Regions from separate parts of the Streptomyces sp. NBC_00876 genome, predicted to be linked through region 2. Evidence: riboswitches for the same ligand, from Rfam matches in the RefSeq annotation. Region 2 holds a riboswitch; each other region holds the start of a gene.
The links. A riboswitch is a leader RNA that binds a small molecule or an ion and turns the genes downstream of it on or off. The one in region 2 is predicted to bind cyclic di-AMP.
Positions count from the first base shown of each region.

Region 1: linked by a shared signal. The riboswitch ahead of OG782_RS23105 (NlpC/P60 family protein) and the one ahead of OG782_RS04360 (C40 family peptidase) in region 2 are both predicted to bind cyclic di-AMP.
Region 3: linked by a shared signal. The riboswitch ahead of OG782_RS14345 (transglycosylase family protein) and the one ahead of OG782_RS04360 (C40 family peptidase) in region 2 are both predicted to bind cyclic di-AMP.

Region 1 covers NZ_CP108800.1:5,227,452-5,232,052, reverse strand. Annotated here, with positions in the region: gene pcrA (DNA helicase PcrA) at 1-1,357, opposite strand, end outside; cyclic di-AMP (ydaO/yuaA leader) riboswitch at 1,616-1,782, shown strand; gene OG782_RS23105 (NlpC/P60 family protein) at 1,781-2,944, shown strand; gene OG782_RS23100 (hypothetical protein) at 3,025-3,378, opposite strand; gene OG782_RS23095 (NlpC/P60 family protein) at 3,737-4,601, shown strand, end outside.
Region 2 covers NZ_CP108800.1:1,021,333-1,025,933, reverse strand. Annotated here, with positions in the region: gene OG782_RS04375 (ATP-binding protein) at 1-159, shown strand, start outside; gene OG782_RS04370 (LysR family transcriptional regulator) at 281-1,201, opposite strand; gene OG782_RS04365 (LysE family translocator) at 1,274-1,918, shown strand; gene OG782_RS04360 (C40 family peptidase) at 1,952-2,425, opposite strand; cyclic di-AMP (ydaO/yuaA leader) riboswitch at 2,429-2,624, opposite strand; gene OG782_RS04355 (hypothetical protein) at 2,930-3,238, opposite strand; gene OG782_RS04350 (ATP-dependent Clp protease proteolytic subunit) at 3,246-3,881, opposite strand.
Region 3 covers NZ_CP108800.1:3,286,475-3,291,075, forward strand. Annotated here, with positions in the region: gene eno (phosphopyruvate hydratase) at 1-818, opposite strand, end outside; gene OG782_RS14345 (transglycosylase family protein) at 1,126-1,887, opposite strand; cyclic di-AMP (ydaO/yuaA leader) riboswitch at 1,892-2,063, opposite strand; gene OG782_RS14350 (transglycosylase family protein) at 2,365-3,300, opposite strand; gene OG782_RS14355 (cytochrome P450) at 3,406-4,601, opposite strand, start outside.

The sequences.
Region 1 (4,601 bases), 4.2 Mb from region 2:
GCTCGTAGAAGCGCACCCCGCCGACGACCTTGTACGGCAGGCCGACGCGGATGAAGATCTCCTCGAAGACACGGGACTGCGCGTTCGTCCGGTAGAAGATCGCCACATCGCCGGCCTTGGCGTCGCCCGCGTCGGTCAGCCGGTCGATCTCGTCGGCGACGAACTGCGCCTCGTCGTGCTCGGTGTCCGCGACGTATCCGGTGATCCGGGCGCCGGAGCCGGCGTTGGTCCAGAGGTTCTTCGGGCGACGGCTCTCGTTGCGCTCGATGACCGCGTTGGCCGCGGACAGGATCGTCTGCGTGGAGCGGTAGTTCTGCTCCAGCATGATCGTGGTCGCGTTCGGATAGTCCTCCTCGAACTGGAGGATGTTGCGGATGGTCGCGCCGCGGAAGGCGTAGATCGACTGGTCCGCGTCACCCACGACGCACAGCTCGGCGGGGGCGTCCTCGGGACCGGCCGGGCCGACCAGCTCCCGTACGAGGGTGTACTGGGCGTGGTTGGTGTCCTGGTACTCGTCGACGAGGACGTGCCGGAAGCGGCGGCGGTAGTGCTCGGCGACGTCGGGGAACGCCTGGAGCAGGTGCACCGTCGTCATGATGATGTCGTCGAAGTCCAGGGCGTTGGCCTCGCGCAGCCGGGACTGGTAGAGCGCGTAGGCCTGGGCGAGGGTCTTCTCGAATCCGTCGGCGGCCTGTCCGGCGAAGGTCTCCTCGTCGATCAGCTCGTTCTTCAGGTTCGAGACCTTCGCCGTGAACGACTTCGGCGGGAAGCGCTTCGGGTCGAGGTCGAGATCGCGGCAGACCAGGGCCATGAGGCGCTTGGAGTCGGCGGCGTCGTAGATCGAGAACGAGGAGGTGAAGCCGAGCCGCTTCGACTCGCGGCGCAGGATCCGTACGCACGCGCTGTGGAAGGTCATGACCCACATGGCGTTGGCGCGCGGTCCGACGAGCTGCTCGACGCGCTCCTTCATCTCGCCCGCGGCCTTGTTGGTGAAGGTGATCGCCAGGATCTGGCCCGGGTGCACCCCGCGCTCGGCCAGCAGATGGGCGATGCGGTGGGTCAGCACTCGGGTCTTGCCCGAACCGGCTCCGGCGACGATGAGCAGCGGCGAACCGGCGTGCACGACGGCGGCGCGCTGTTCGGTGTTCAGCCCGTCGAGCAGCGCGGCGGCGTCGATCACCGGGCGGTGGGCACCGTCGCGGTAGTACGCGTCGCGGGGCGGCGGCGGCCCGTCGAACACGCCCGCGAAGAGGTCCTCCGGCACCGCTTCGGGTGCGGAGTCCTCGGGGGGCGGCGGGGGGCCTTCGTCCGTGTGCTGGAGGCCGGCCAGGAAACTGTCGTCAAAGAGGCTGCTCATCGCTGTCCGAGTCTAGAGCGCCGCACCGACACCCAGGGGCCGCATGCCGAACCGCGCACCGGAGTCCGGGCACGCACAGCAATACGGGGACCGCGTTGCGTAGGGGAATCCCGTATCCCGCCTGCCCGGACCGCCCCGATGCGCCAAGGTCACGAAAATGTATCGGGCATATCGAACATCAACCTTCACAGCGGCACCATGAGTTGGCTAGCGTGCTCGTTCGGACGGCCCGTACCCCCAAGGCGAACCACGCCGAGCGGGCGGTCCACGCCGAATCCGGGCTGCCCGCAGCGGGAGTCCGGAACCGGGGACCCACACGCAGCACCGGGGTGAATCGGTCCGCATCCCCCACCTGGACCGTAGGGCAGCCTTCCGTTCCGCCCGAACCCGACAGCTAACCCGGTAGGCGGTCCACGGAAGGAGATGCCGGCCTTGGCGTCGCATCGCAAACCGCGCCCCCGGGTGCGCACCACCGCCCCTGCCGTCGGGCTCACCTCGGCCGCGCTGGCATCGGTGACCCTGCTGTCCTCGCAGAGCGCGCTGGCCGCGCCGGCCCCGAAGCCCGGCATCGAGGACGTACAGAAGAAGGTCGACGACCTCTACCGGCAGGCGGGCACCGCGACCCAGCAGTACAACCAGGCGAAGGAGGCGACCACCAAGCAGCGTTCCAAGGTGGACACGCTCCTGGACGACGTCGCCAAGCGCACCGCGAAGATGAACGAGGCCCGCAGGACGCTCGGCACCTACGCCGCGGCCCAGTACCGCGACGGCGCCCTCGCACCGACCGCCACGTTCTTCCTGGCCGACGACCCGCAGTCGTTCTTCGACCAGACCCACCTCATGGACCGGATGGCCACGCGCCAGCAGCAGGCCGTCACGGACTTCCGTACGGAGCAGGTGAAGGCGTCCAAGCAGCGCGCCGAGGCCGTGGCGAGCCTGGAGACGCTCACCGAGTCGCAGGCCACGCTGCGCACCAGCAAGCAGAACGTCCGGACGAAGCTGGCCGAGGCCCGCACGCTGCTGTCGAAGCTGACCGCCGAGGAGAAGGCGCGCCTGGCCGAGCTGGAGCGCAAGAAGGAGGCGGAGGCCGAGCGCAAGGCCGAGGAGCTGGCGAAGAAGCAGGCGGCCGCGAAGGCGGAGGCCGCGCGCAAGGCCGAGGAGGCGGGCACCGGGAGCGGCACGGACACCGGTACGGGTTCGGGCTCCGGTACGGGGTCCGGTTCGGACAGCAGCGCCACGACGAAGGCCGAGAAGGTCCTGGCCTTCGCCCGTGCGCAGCTGGGCAAGCCGTACGTCTGGGGGGCGACCGGCCCGGCCTCGTACGACTGCTCGGGACTCACCCAGGCGGCCTGGAAGGCCGCGGGCGTCGACATCCCCCGGACCACCTGGGACCAGGTGAACGTCGGCACCCGGGTCGCCACGGCGGATCTGCGCCCCGGTGACCTGGTCTTCTTCTACGACGACATCAGCCACGTCGGCATCTACAAGGGCGACGGCATGATGATCCACGCGCCGAAGCCGGGGGCGAACGTGCGCGAGGAGTCGATCTACTACATGCCGATCTACGGCAGCGTGCGGCCGTCCTAGGCGGCCTTGAAGCGCGAAAACGCTGCTGCCCGGACCTCTTCAGGTCCGGGCAGCAGCGTTTTCGCGGCCGTGCTCCCTGCTCAGGTCCAGAGCGTGGCGATGAAGATGTTGACGACCGTCAGCCCGCCGACCGCCGCGAAGAGGCCCTTGTCCACCTTCTCCTCGTCCCGCTTGACGTAGACGATCCCGAGGATCACGACCAGGATCAGCAGCTTGATGGCGATCTTGACGTTGTTCACCGGGTGGTCGTCGGCCTGGTTCAGCCCTACCAGGGCGATTCCGGTGACCAGCATGGTCAGCGCACCGTGCAGCATGCCCGGGACGAATCGCGCCGTGCCCGCCCCCATCGCCTTCATCTGGGTGAGGAAACCGCCCAGCAGGGCGGCGATGCCGATGATGTGCAGGGCGACGAAGACATCGATGAGTACACGCATGGTTCCGCAGCCTAGCTGCGGCCATATCAGCACTTCGCAGGCGGGTGAGCCTTACCGACCGCTTAACTGGCGAATGCACCAATTGCCTTACTCTGGTGCAATTTTTCCGGTCAGCCAACGACAACACAGCGCTAAATTCGGGCAATAAGCATCATTACGACTCTTCCCCGTGCCCCGGGTTTAGCGTCCCTTTCCAGGTGACCGGCTCACCGCCCGCTCCGCACCCGGACGGCGCCGCCGCTCACCCCGCCGGGGTTCCGGCGGCGGGCCGCTCCCCCTGTTGGCGGCCCGCCGGCGGACCCGGGCGGGTCCGCCGGTAGGCCCCGGCGGGCAGTCGACAGGAAGGACGCCCGCCCTCGTGGCAGCGCACCGGAAACCCAAGCAGCGCCCGTACACCGGCTCTGCTGCCCGCACCGCCGCGACACTCGCCTTCGCCGGCGCCGCCACCGCCGCCGCCGCGCTGCCGGGATCCGCACACGCCGATCCGGCGCCGACCACCGCCCAGGTCAGGGCCGAGGTGGACCGCCTCTACCGGGAGGCCGAGGTCGCCACCGAGCAGTACAACGGCGCGAAGGTGGAGGCGGCCGCCACCGCCAGGTCCGTGAACGCCCTGCGCGACGAGGCCGCCCGCAGGACCGAGCGGCTCAACACCGCACGGGACGCCCTCGGTTCGTACGCCGCCGCGCAGTACCGTTCCGGCGGCCTCGACCCCGCCGTCCAGCTGGCGCTCTCCTCGGACCCCGACCAGTACCTCGAACGCGCCTCCTACGTGGAACGGGCCGGTGAGCGCCGCGCGACCCGGCTCCGTGCCGTGGAGCGCCAGGTCGCCGATGTGTCCCAGCTGCGCGCCGAGGCCGCGGGGCAGCTGACCGAACTAGCGACCCGCCAGGCCGACCTGCGCAGGCACAAGGCGACGGTCCGCACCAAGCTCGCCGAGGCGCAGCGGCTGCTGGCCCGCCTCTCCCCGGCCGAACGCGCCTCCTACGACGCCTCGGAGGGCGGCCGCGGCGCCGCCCACGCCGACCGCGGAGCCCCGCGCGGCGCCGTCCGGGCGCCCAACGCCCGTGCCGCCGAGGCCGTCGCCTTCGCGTACACCGCGCTGGGCAAGCCGTACGTCTGGGGCGCGACCGGCCCCTCCTCGTTCGACTGTTCCGGCCTCACGCAGGCCGCCTGGCGCTCCGCGGGTGTCTCGCTCCCCCGGACCACGTACACCCAGATCAACG
Region 2 (4,601 bases):
AAGCTGCCCGCGGCCGTCCAGCAGGACAACGGACGCGGCATGGTGATCATCCGCTCGCTGGCCAAGGAGTACGGGGGCCGGCTGACCGTCACCCCCACCCCCGACGGCGGCAAGACCGTCTGGATCGCGCTGCCGTGGCACGTGCCTGTCCAGCAGTGAGCGGTGCCGTGGAGGGTTCCCGTCCAGCAGTGAGCGGTGCCGTGGAGGGTTCCCGTCCGGCAGTGAGCGGTGCCGTGGAGGGTTTCCGTCCGGCAGTGAGTGCTTCCGGCGGCCGCCACGCTCACTGCGGCGCCGCGGCCGCCCGTCCGAAGCCACTGCGCAGCAGGGCCCGCAGCGTCGCCGCCGCGGCGCTCGTCCCTTCGCCGCGGTGCACCACCGAGATCGTCCTGCTGAACGCCGCCGGCTCCAGCCGCCGGACGGCCAGTGGCGTCGGCGACATCGCGGCGACCATCTCGGGCACCACCGCCATCCCGATGCCCGCACTGACCAGGGCGCACACCAGCGCATAGCCGGGCGACTCGCAGACCACCGCCGGCAGCGCCCCCGCCTCGGCGAGTGCGCTCTCCACACCCCGGCGCGGCGGATGGGTGGGCGCGCTGCTGATCAGGGGCCGGCCCGCCAGCTTCGTCACCGGGAGCCGACCGCTGCCGTCGGACAGGACCTGTCCGACGGCGGTGATCAGCACCAGCTCCTCGATCAGGAGCGGCTCGGCCAGGACGCCCGAGGGCAGCGCCGTCGCGGCAGCGGGCTCGTAGGCGTGGGTCAGCGCCAGATCGACCTCGCCCGCCGCCACCGCGGCCACCCCGTCCGGCGGCTCGTACTCCGTGACGACCAGCTCCACGTCCGGGTGCGCCCGGCGGAACGCGCTCAGCACGGGGGGCAGCAGATGGATACCCGCCGTGGTGAAGGTGCCGACCCGCAGGCGCCCGCCGGAGAGCCCGGCGAGACGGGCCAGTTCGTGACGGGCCTGATCCATCTCGTCCAGGACCCGCCGGGCGCGCCCGGCGAGCAGTTCGCCCGCCGCCGTCAGCCGGGCCCCCCGGTGGTGGCGCACCAGCAGGGCCGCCCCCGCCTCCCGCTCCAGCTTGGCGAGCTGCTGGGAGAGGGCCGGGGCGGTGTAGCCCAGGCGTGCGGCGGCCCGGGTGATCGAGCCGGCCTCGGCGACCGCCACCAGCGCCGCGAGCCGCGTCGGGTCGTACATTAAGCATTCCTTTTGGCAGACCCAGGAGATTGCAAGTACATGCTAAAGGCTCCTGGGGTCCAGGGTGGAGCCATGGACGCACAACTGACCGCCTTCATCGGGGTCGCCGCCGCCATGGTCGCGCTGCCCGGCGCCGACTTCACCGTCGTCGTACGCAACGCCCTCGCCTCGCGGGCGGCGGGAGTGGCGACCGCGCTCGGAGTCGCCGGAGGGTTGCTCGTCCACACCGCGCTCGCGGTCGCCGGACTGGCGGCCGTGCTGGTGGCTGTGCCGGTGCTGTTCCGGACCGTCCAGCTCCTGGGCGGCGCCTATGTGCTCTATCTGGGGATCAGTGCCCTGTACGCGGCCAGGCACCGCACGGGCCGGGCGCCGGGCCCCGGGGACGGGGCGGACGGCGGGCGGGCCGTCGACGGGACCGGGCGTGCCCTGCGCCAGGGATTCCTCACCAACGCACTGAACCCCAAGGCGCCCGTACTCTTCCTCAGCCTCCTTCCGCAGTTCGTCCCGGCAGGGGCCGCGCCGCTGCCCAGGACACTGCTGCTCGCCGCGATCGTGGTGCTGCTGGCGCTGATCTGGTTCCCGGCCGTGGTGCTCCTGGTGGACCGCCTGGGCCGGTGGCTGCGCCGGCCGCGTACCGCCCGGGCGATCGAGGGCGGCAGCGGCGCGGCGCTCACCGTACTGGGGCTGGTCCTGGTGACCGGCCCGCTGCTGCACTGACGCAGGGGCCCGGTCCAGGACGGGGAAGGGGCCTCAGCGGACCCGTCCGTAGTAGACGCTCTTCGACCAGATCTTCTCCAGCCGGACCACGGCGCCGGTCTTGGGCGAATGCCAGATCTTCCCGCTGCCCGCGTAGATGCCCACGTGGTAGATGCTGCGGCCGGAATGGAAGAAGACCAGATCGCCGCGCTGCCGGTTGGAGGACGAGATGTGGCGGGTCTTGTTGTACTGCTGCTGGGCGGTGCGCGGGAGCGTCTTGCCCGCCTTCTTGAACGAGTAGAGCGTCAGACCGGAGCAGTCGAAGCGGCTGGGGCCCGTGGCGCCCCAGCGGTACGGCGCCCCCTTCTTGGACGCGGCGACGTTGAGCGCCTTCATCGAGTGGGTCGCGGCCTGGGCCTCGGCCGCGGCGCCGGGAACGAACAAGGTGCCGCCGACGGCGGCGAGAGTCATCACCGAGGCCGTCGTGGCCCGGGCAAGCAGAGACGGGACATGAACCTGCGCAGACATGCGCAACCCTTCGTCAGCCGCCTGTGAAGGATGACCTGTCGGGTTCGGGCTGGCGAAGTTGCCCGGCCGCGGATGCGGCTTCACCCCGAGGGACGACCGGAAATCCGGTCGGCCCGTTGTGCTCGGGTCCTCCACTCCTGCCGATCCACTCCTGTCGACCAGGCATCCGGACGGCGGCAGGACTCGGCGTCCGCCCGGACCGCCCCGCCGCGGTGGCGGGGGCTTGTCGTCCCAGGGATCTTGACTCACCGAGTGCCTGATTTCCGAGGTGAAACGACGATATGTGAGGCTCATCACCACTGACCCGTTCGGGTGGACAGGTGGCTATTCGGGAAACTGCCTGCCCGTGCCGACCGGTGCCGTACCAGCGAAGAAACGGGAGATTTCACCCACCGTCCACCTCGAAAACGCAAATTGAGTTGTCCCTCGTGCGAGCTAACGCCTACGCCGAACGAGCGAGAAAACTCGGTCCCCCCGCCGGGCGTGTCGCGGTGGGGGAGCCGGTCAACTCGGCGGGGCGGGGGGCACGATGACCCGCGCGGCGCGCCGTTCCCCGTCCAGCACGCGCAGCGCCCGGGTCAACGTGGCCGTATGGATCAGTGCTTCGCCCCGCGTGTGCATCAACGCGAGCGCGTCCCGCAGCGCGACCGAGTGCGAGGCCAGCGCCTGGGCCGCGCGCAGGGCCTGGTAGGTGTCGCCGCCGCGGGCCGGATTGATCCGGCCCACCTGGTCCAGGACTTGCAGGTAGCGGTCGATGAACTCGCCCTCCGCGCGGGTCAGGGCGGGCAGTGGCGTGAACTCCGGGGGCGGCATCGGGGATTCACCGCCCGGTGTGCGGCGCCGGCGACGGTCCGCGGTTCTGCAGGATGTGGTCGATCAGCCCGTACGCCTTGGCTCCCTCGGCGTCGAGGATGAGATCGCGCTCGGTGTCGGCGGTGATCTGTCCGGCGGAGCGGCCGGTGTGACGGGCCAGCATCCCGGTCAGCGTGTCGCGCATCCGGGCCACTTCCCGCGCCTCGATCTCCAGGTCGGAGGGCTGTCCCCGTACCGGCTCGGCGAGTTCGGGCTGCTGCACCACCACGCGGGCGCCGGGCAGGGCGTGCCGTCGCCCGGGGGTGCCCGCCGCGAGCAGCACGGCCGCGCCTGCGCCCGCCTGGCCGAGGCAGAAGGTCTCCACCTCGCAGGAGAGGTACGCCATCGTGTCGTAGAGCGCGGTCATGGCGCCGAACTCGCCGCCGGGAGAGTTGATGTAGAGCGAGACCGGCCGGTCGGGCGCGTCGTACTCCAGATACATGAACTGCGCGATCAGGTCATTGGCGGCCGTGGCGTCGACGGGTGTGCCGAGGAAGACGACCCGTTCGGCCAGCAGTTTGGAGTACGGATCGAGGGTGCGGGTTCCCTGGGACGTGCGCTCGGTGAACTCGGGCAGTACGTAGCGGGCGGCGGGGCGGTGCATGGCGGGGCCTCTCCTCCGGGGTGCCGGGCGCCGGAGGGCGACGTGCACCTGTCTGTAGAAAATGTACAGGACGTACAGAAGATTGTGATGGGTAGGCCCTGGTGATCCACTGAAATCCCCGGGACGGATGCTGTTCTGACTGTTCGTGAGGGCGGACATCCCGCCAAATGCTGGACGCCTTGGTCATCAGGCTGCTTCGCCCTCGCTGAAACCGAGTGGGAAGTGAGGCGGTCCGAGGTGATGCCGGGCCCTCGGGGCTCGGGTGGAGCCGGGCAGCGTGTCGGCACGGAGCTCCAGGACCGGGCTTGTGACGCCGGGGTGACCCGCGCGACGCGGCCGGGGCGAGGTGTGCTCGCGGCTGAGGTGGCCCACGGGTCATTGGGCGGCATGGGTGGTGCACCCCATGCGTGCGGCGACTCCGACGGCTCCTGCCGGCCGGTGACCACCCTGCTTCGGACGAGTCCGAGCAGGCTGCCACGCGGCAGCCGCCCCCCACGAGGACGATTGCTGTGGGCCCCGGCCCAGGCGCCGGCCAACCGGCCTTGAAGCAACCTCGACCCCACGGGCGTGGACTAGATCCTCGGCGGGCTGCAGGCGGACATGACTCTGGACCTCTGCCCTCTGATCCGGGTGCCCCGAAGTGTCCGGGGCCCGGGATCAGGCGTGGCGCTCGCTCTCACCGACGGCGCGGCCCTGCCGCGCCCCGAACCGGCCGACCGG
Region 3 (4,601 bases), 2.3 Mb from region 2:
AGCTCCTCGTAGTACTCGGTCATCTCGGCGGCCGAGCGGGACTTGCCCTCGAACTCGTACTTGCCGTCCTTGTAGAACTCCGAGGCGGCGACGTCGAGCGCGAGCGCGATGTCCTTGCCCGGGGCGTAGCCGGCCTCCTTGATGGCCTCGACGATGAGGTCGAGGGCGGCGCGGTTGGACTCCAGGTTCGGCGCGAAGCCGCCCTCGTCACCGAGACCGGTGGACAGGCCCTTGGTCTTCAGGACCTTCTTCAGCGTGTGGTAGACCTCGGCGCCCCAGCGCAGGGCCTCGGAGAAGGACTCGGCGCCGATCGGCGCGATCATGAACTCCTGGATGTCCACGTTGGAGTCGGCGTGCGACCCACCGTTGAGGATGTTCATCATCGGGACGGGCAGCAGGTGCGCGTTCGGGCCACCGAGGTAGCGGAACAGCGGCAGGTCCGAGGCCTCGGAGGCGGCGTGGGCCACGGCGAGCGAGACACCGAGGATGGCGTTGGCGCCGAGGGAGCCCTTGTTCTCGGTGGCGTCCAGGTCGAACATCGCCTGGTCGATCAGCCGCTGCTCGGTCGCGTCGTAGCCGACGAGCTCCGGGCCGATCTGCTCGATCACGGCGAGGACGGCCTTCTCGACGCCCTTGCCGTGGTAGCGGTTGGGGTCGCCGTCGCGAAGCTCAATGGCCTCGAACGCACCGGTGGAGGCGCCGGACGGAACAGCAGCACGGCCCGTGCTGCCGTCGTCGAGGCCGACCTCGACCTCGACCGTGGGGTTTCCGCGGGAGTCGAGGATTTCCCTGGCTACGACGACGTCGATGGACGGCACGAGGCATCTCCTTCTGGGATATGACGCTGGTGGTGCAGGGTCGCTTTGGCCTTGCGACAAGAGCCTAACCGGCTCGGCCGTCTCAGTCGGCCGACCGCCCGTCCCCTGGGACGAAAAAGGACCCAAGTACGGGCAGAGTGGGGCGAAAGACTAGAAATTTACTGACCAGTAACTACAACAGTTGAACGATCAACGCAGAAACCGGCAGACCCCGGCCCGGCACGCACGGGGGGAGGTGCGCGCCGGGCCGGGGCGGCCGGAGTGGTCGGCGAGGAGAGAGCGCGACTACCGCGTCAGCTCGCTACTGCTACTTCGTGAGGTGCAGCTGCTGACCGGGGAAGATCAGGTCGGCGTCGTCGACGATGTCCTTGTTGAGCTTGAAGAGCTGCTCCCAGCCGCCCTTGACGTCGTGGTCGGCAGCGATCTTGCTCAGGGAGTCGCCGGTGACGACCTTGTACTCGCCGTCACCCTTCTCGACCTTCTCGCCGGTCGGGGTGGTGACGGTCTTCGACTCGGCCTTGGGGGCGGTCGAGCGGTCCGAGCGGTTGGTGGAGGGGGCCTCGGTGCGCTCGGCCTTCTTCGGCGCGGCCTGCTGGACCGGCGCCGACTCCTGCTTCGGGGCGGCCTCGGCCTTGGGTGCGGCCTCGGCCTTGGCGGCGGAGGAGCCGGTGTCGACACCCGGGTCGACACCGTCGTTGCTCAGGCTGCCGGCGCCGGCGCAGGCCCAGGCGCCCGGGCCCTGGAGGTCGAGGAGCTTCTCGGCGGTGGCGATCTGCTGGGCCTTGGTGGCCAGGTCCGCACGGGCCGCGTACTGGGTACCGCCGGCGGCGGCCCAGCTGGACTGCGAGAACTGCAGGCCGCCGTAGTAGCCGTTGCCGGTGTTGATGGACCAGTTGCCACCGGACTCGCACTGGGCGACGGCGTCCCACGTGGACACGGAGGCGGCGGAGGCGCCGGTCGCACCCATCAGGGGCACGGCGATGGCGGCACCGGCGACACCGGCGAGCGTGGCGATACGGACGGCCTTGGACGGGCGACGGTGCTTGTTGCCCTTGCTGTTGAGCAGCATCGAGACTTCTCCTCACCGACGCCTACGAGGTGAGCTGTCGGGTTCGGGCCAAGTGAGTTGCCCGGTCGCACGTCCTAGCGCACGACTTCACCCCAAGCCGGTCCTGATGCGTCTTACGACGATCGGGCCCGGCGCTTACCTGGGTCCCCCGCTCCTGCCTACGGCGCTTTACGCGTCTGTTCCCTTCGACCGACGGCAGGATTCGGCGTGACGATCGACGGGGCCCGCGGTGCGAGCGGTTCCGACCGTAAACACAGGCAACCCCCACATTCAAAGATGGACATACCGGATAAACGGCCCTTACTTGCATCCGATGAACCAGCGTTTCCGCAGGTGGGAACGGATGCGGAGGGAGCTCCCGGACAAGACACGCCAGTTGACGCAAAGAGACCCATGTCTCACTTAGTCAAAAGTGGGACATAGGCCTCTTAACTACCCCAGTTTTGTGGGTGTTCTCAGCTGTTGATCAGACCGCGCTCATCCGGCCTTCACACCGAGATCAAGGCTCTGGCCAGGCAGGATGAGGTCCGGATCGGAGCCCACCTCCGCCTTGTTGGCCTCATAGAGCTCCGTCCAGCCGCCGGGCAGCTTCTGTGCATCAGCAATCGCCCACAGGTTGTCGCCGGGGCGGACGGTGTACGCGCCGTCGGCCGCCTTGGCGCCCGTGTCGCGTGCGCCACTGTCACCGCGCGAGGCGTGCCGCCCCGAGTCGCGTCCGGTGTCGCCGCCGTCCTCCCGGGCCTCCCCGGAGGCAGGGGCGCCGCGGTGCTTGCCGGCAGCCTTCCCCTTCTCCCGCGCCTGGCCGGACGAGCCCGCCGAGGGGGTGGAGGACGGCTCCGAGGACGGTGAGGCCGATGCGTCCGGCGCGGCGTCCTCGCCGGCCCCCTCACCCTTCGCGTCGTCCTTCGCGTCGCCCTTCGGGGTCTTCGCCGCCCCCGAGGACGCGTCGTCCGCCGGATCGGCACCCAGGGACGCGTCGGCGCTCCCGGAGGGGTCGGCGGACGGCGTGCCGCCCGGGTCGACGCCCGGCAGGCTCCCGTCCACCGCGAGCCCGGAGATGACCGCACAGCTGGGCCACGCCTTCGGCCCCTGGTCGTCCAGGACCTTCTCCGCCACGGCGATCTGCTGCGAGCGGCTGGCGAGGTCGGCACGCTCGGCGTACGACTCGCCGCCGTACGCCTTCCAGGTCTCCTGCGAGAACTGCAGGCCGCCGTAGAAGCCGTTGCCGAGGTCGGCACTCCACATGCCGCCGCTCTCGCACTCGGCCACCCGGTCCCAGGTCGAGGCCTCTGCGGCGTGCGCGCCTGCCGCACCGAGCAGCGGGATGGCGATGGCCGAGCCGGTCACGCCTGCGGCGACGATGATGGCGGGTGCCTGCCGAGGGCGACGGTGTCTGCCGTTAGCGGAGCCCATGGGGATGCCTTCCGTGTGACTGACGAGTGACTGGTGAGTCGAACGGTGAACCTAGCGGGACTCGAACGTGTGTCACAAGTCGATGCAGCAGAGATCACGTGAAAGTCACAGAGTTGACAGAGTGTCACCTTCAATGAGCGCCGGCCCCGGGGTGAACTCCACCGGCAGGGTGCGCAGTCCACGCATGATGAGCCCGCCACGCCACCGCAAATCGGCAGGATCTCCCGCAAGTCGCAGGTCCGGAAGGCGTTTCAGGAGTGTGCCGAGCGCGGCCTGCCCCTCCAGCCGGGCGAGCGGCGCCCCCAGGCAGTAGTGGATGCCGTGCCCGTACCCGAGGTGCTGATTGTCACGCCGCGCAAGGTCCAGCGCGTCCGCCCCGTCGAAGCGTTCCGGGTCCCGGTCGGCGGCGGCGAGCACCACGAGCACGGGGTCCCCCTCGCCGACCCGCTGCCCGCCGATGGTCAGCGGCTCGGTGGCGTAGCGCCAGGTGGCGAGCTCCACCGGGCCGTCGTACCGCAGCAGTTCCTCGATCCCGGTGGCCAGCAGCTCCGTCTCCCCCGCGGCCAGCGAACGCTGGAGCCGCTCGCGCTGCTCCGGGTGGCCGAGCAGGGTGTGGACGCTGTTGCCGATCAGATTAACGGTCGTCTCGAAACCGGCAAACAGGAGGATAAAGGCCATCGCGGCGGCCTCGTTCTCCGTCAGGTGCTCACCGTGGTCGCTCGCCCGGATCAGCCCCGAGATCAAGTCGTCGCCCGGGTCCTCGCGTTTGCGGTGGATCAGTTCGAGGAGATAGCCGCGCATCTTCTTCACGGAACGGGCCACTCCGCCGCGCGGGCCGCCGCCGTGGCGGATCATCATGCCCGCCCAGTCCCGGAAGTCGTCCTGGTCCTCACGCGGAACGCCGAGCAGGTCGCAGATCGCGTAGATGGGGAGCGGGAAGGCGAACTCATGGATGAGGTCCGCCTCCCCCTTCTCGATGAACGAGTCGATGAGGCGGTCCGTCAGCTCCTGCACGCGCGGTGCGAACTCCGCGATCCGCCGGGGGGTGAAGGCCTTGGACACGAGGCGGCGCAGCCGCGTGTGGTCGGGCGGGTCGATGTTCAGCAGATGCGTCATCAGCTCCGCATTGCGTTCCCCCGGAATGCCCGTCTTCCCCTTGGCGTGCGCGGACCCGGCGTGGTGCGCCGGGTTCTTGGAGAGCCGGCTGTCGGCGAGAGCCTCCCTGGCGTCCGCGTACCGGGTGACGAGCCACGCCTCGACCCCGCTGGGCAGCGTGGTGCGGTGCACGGGACTGTGCTCGC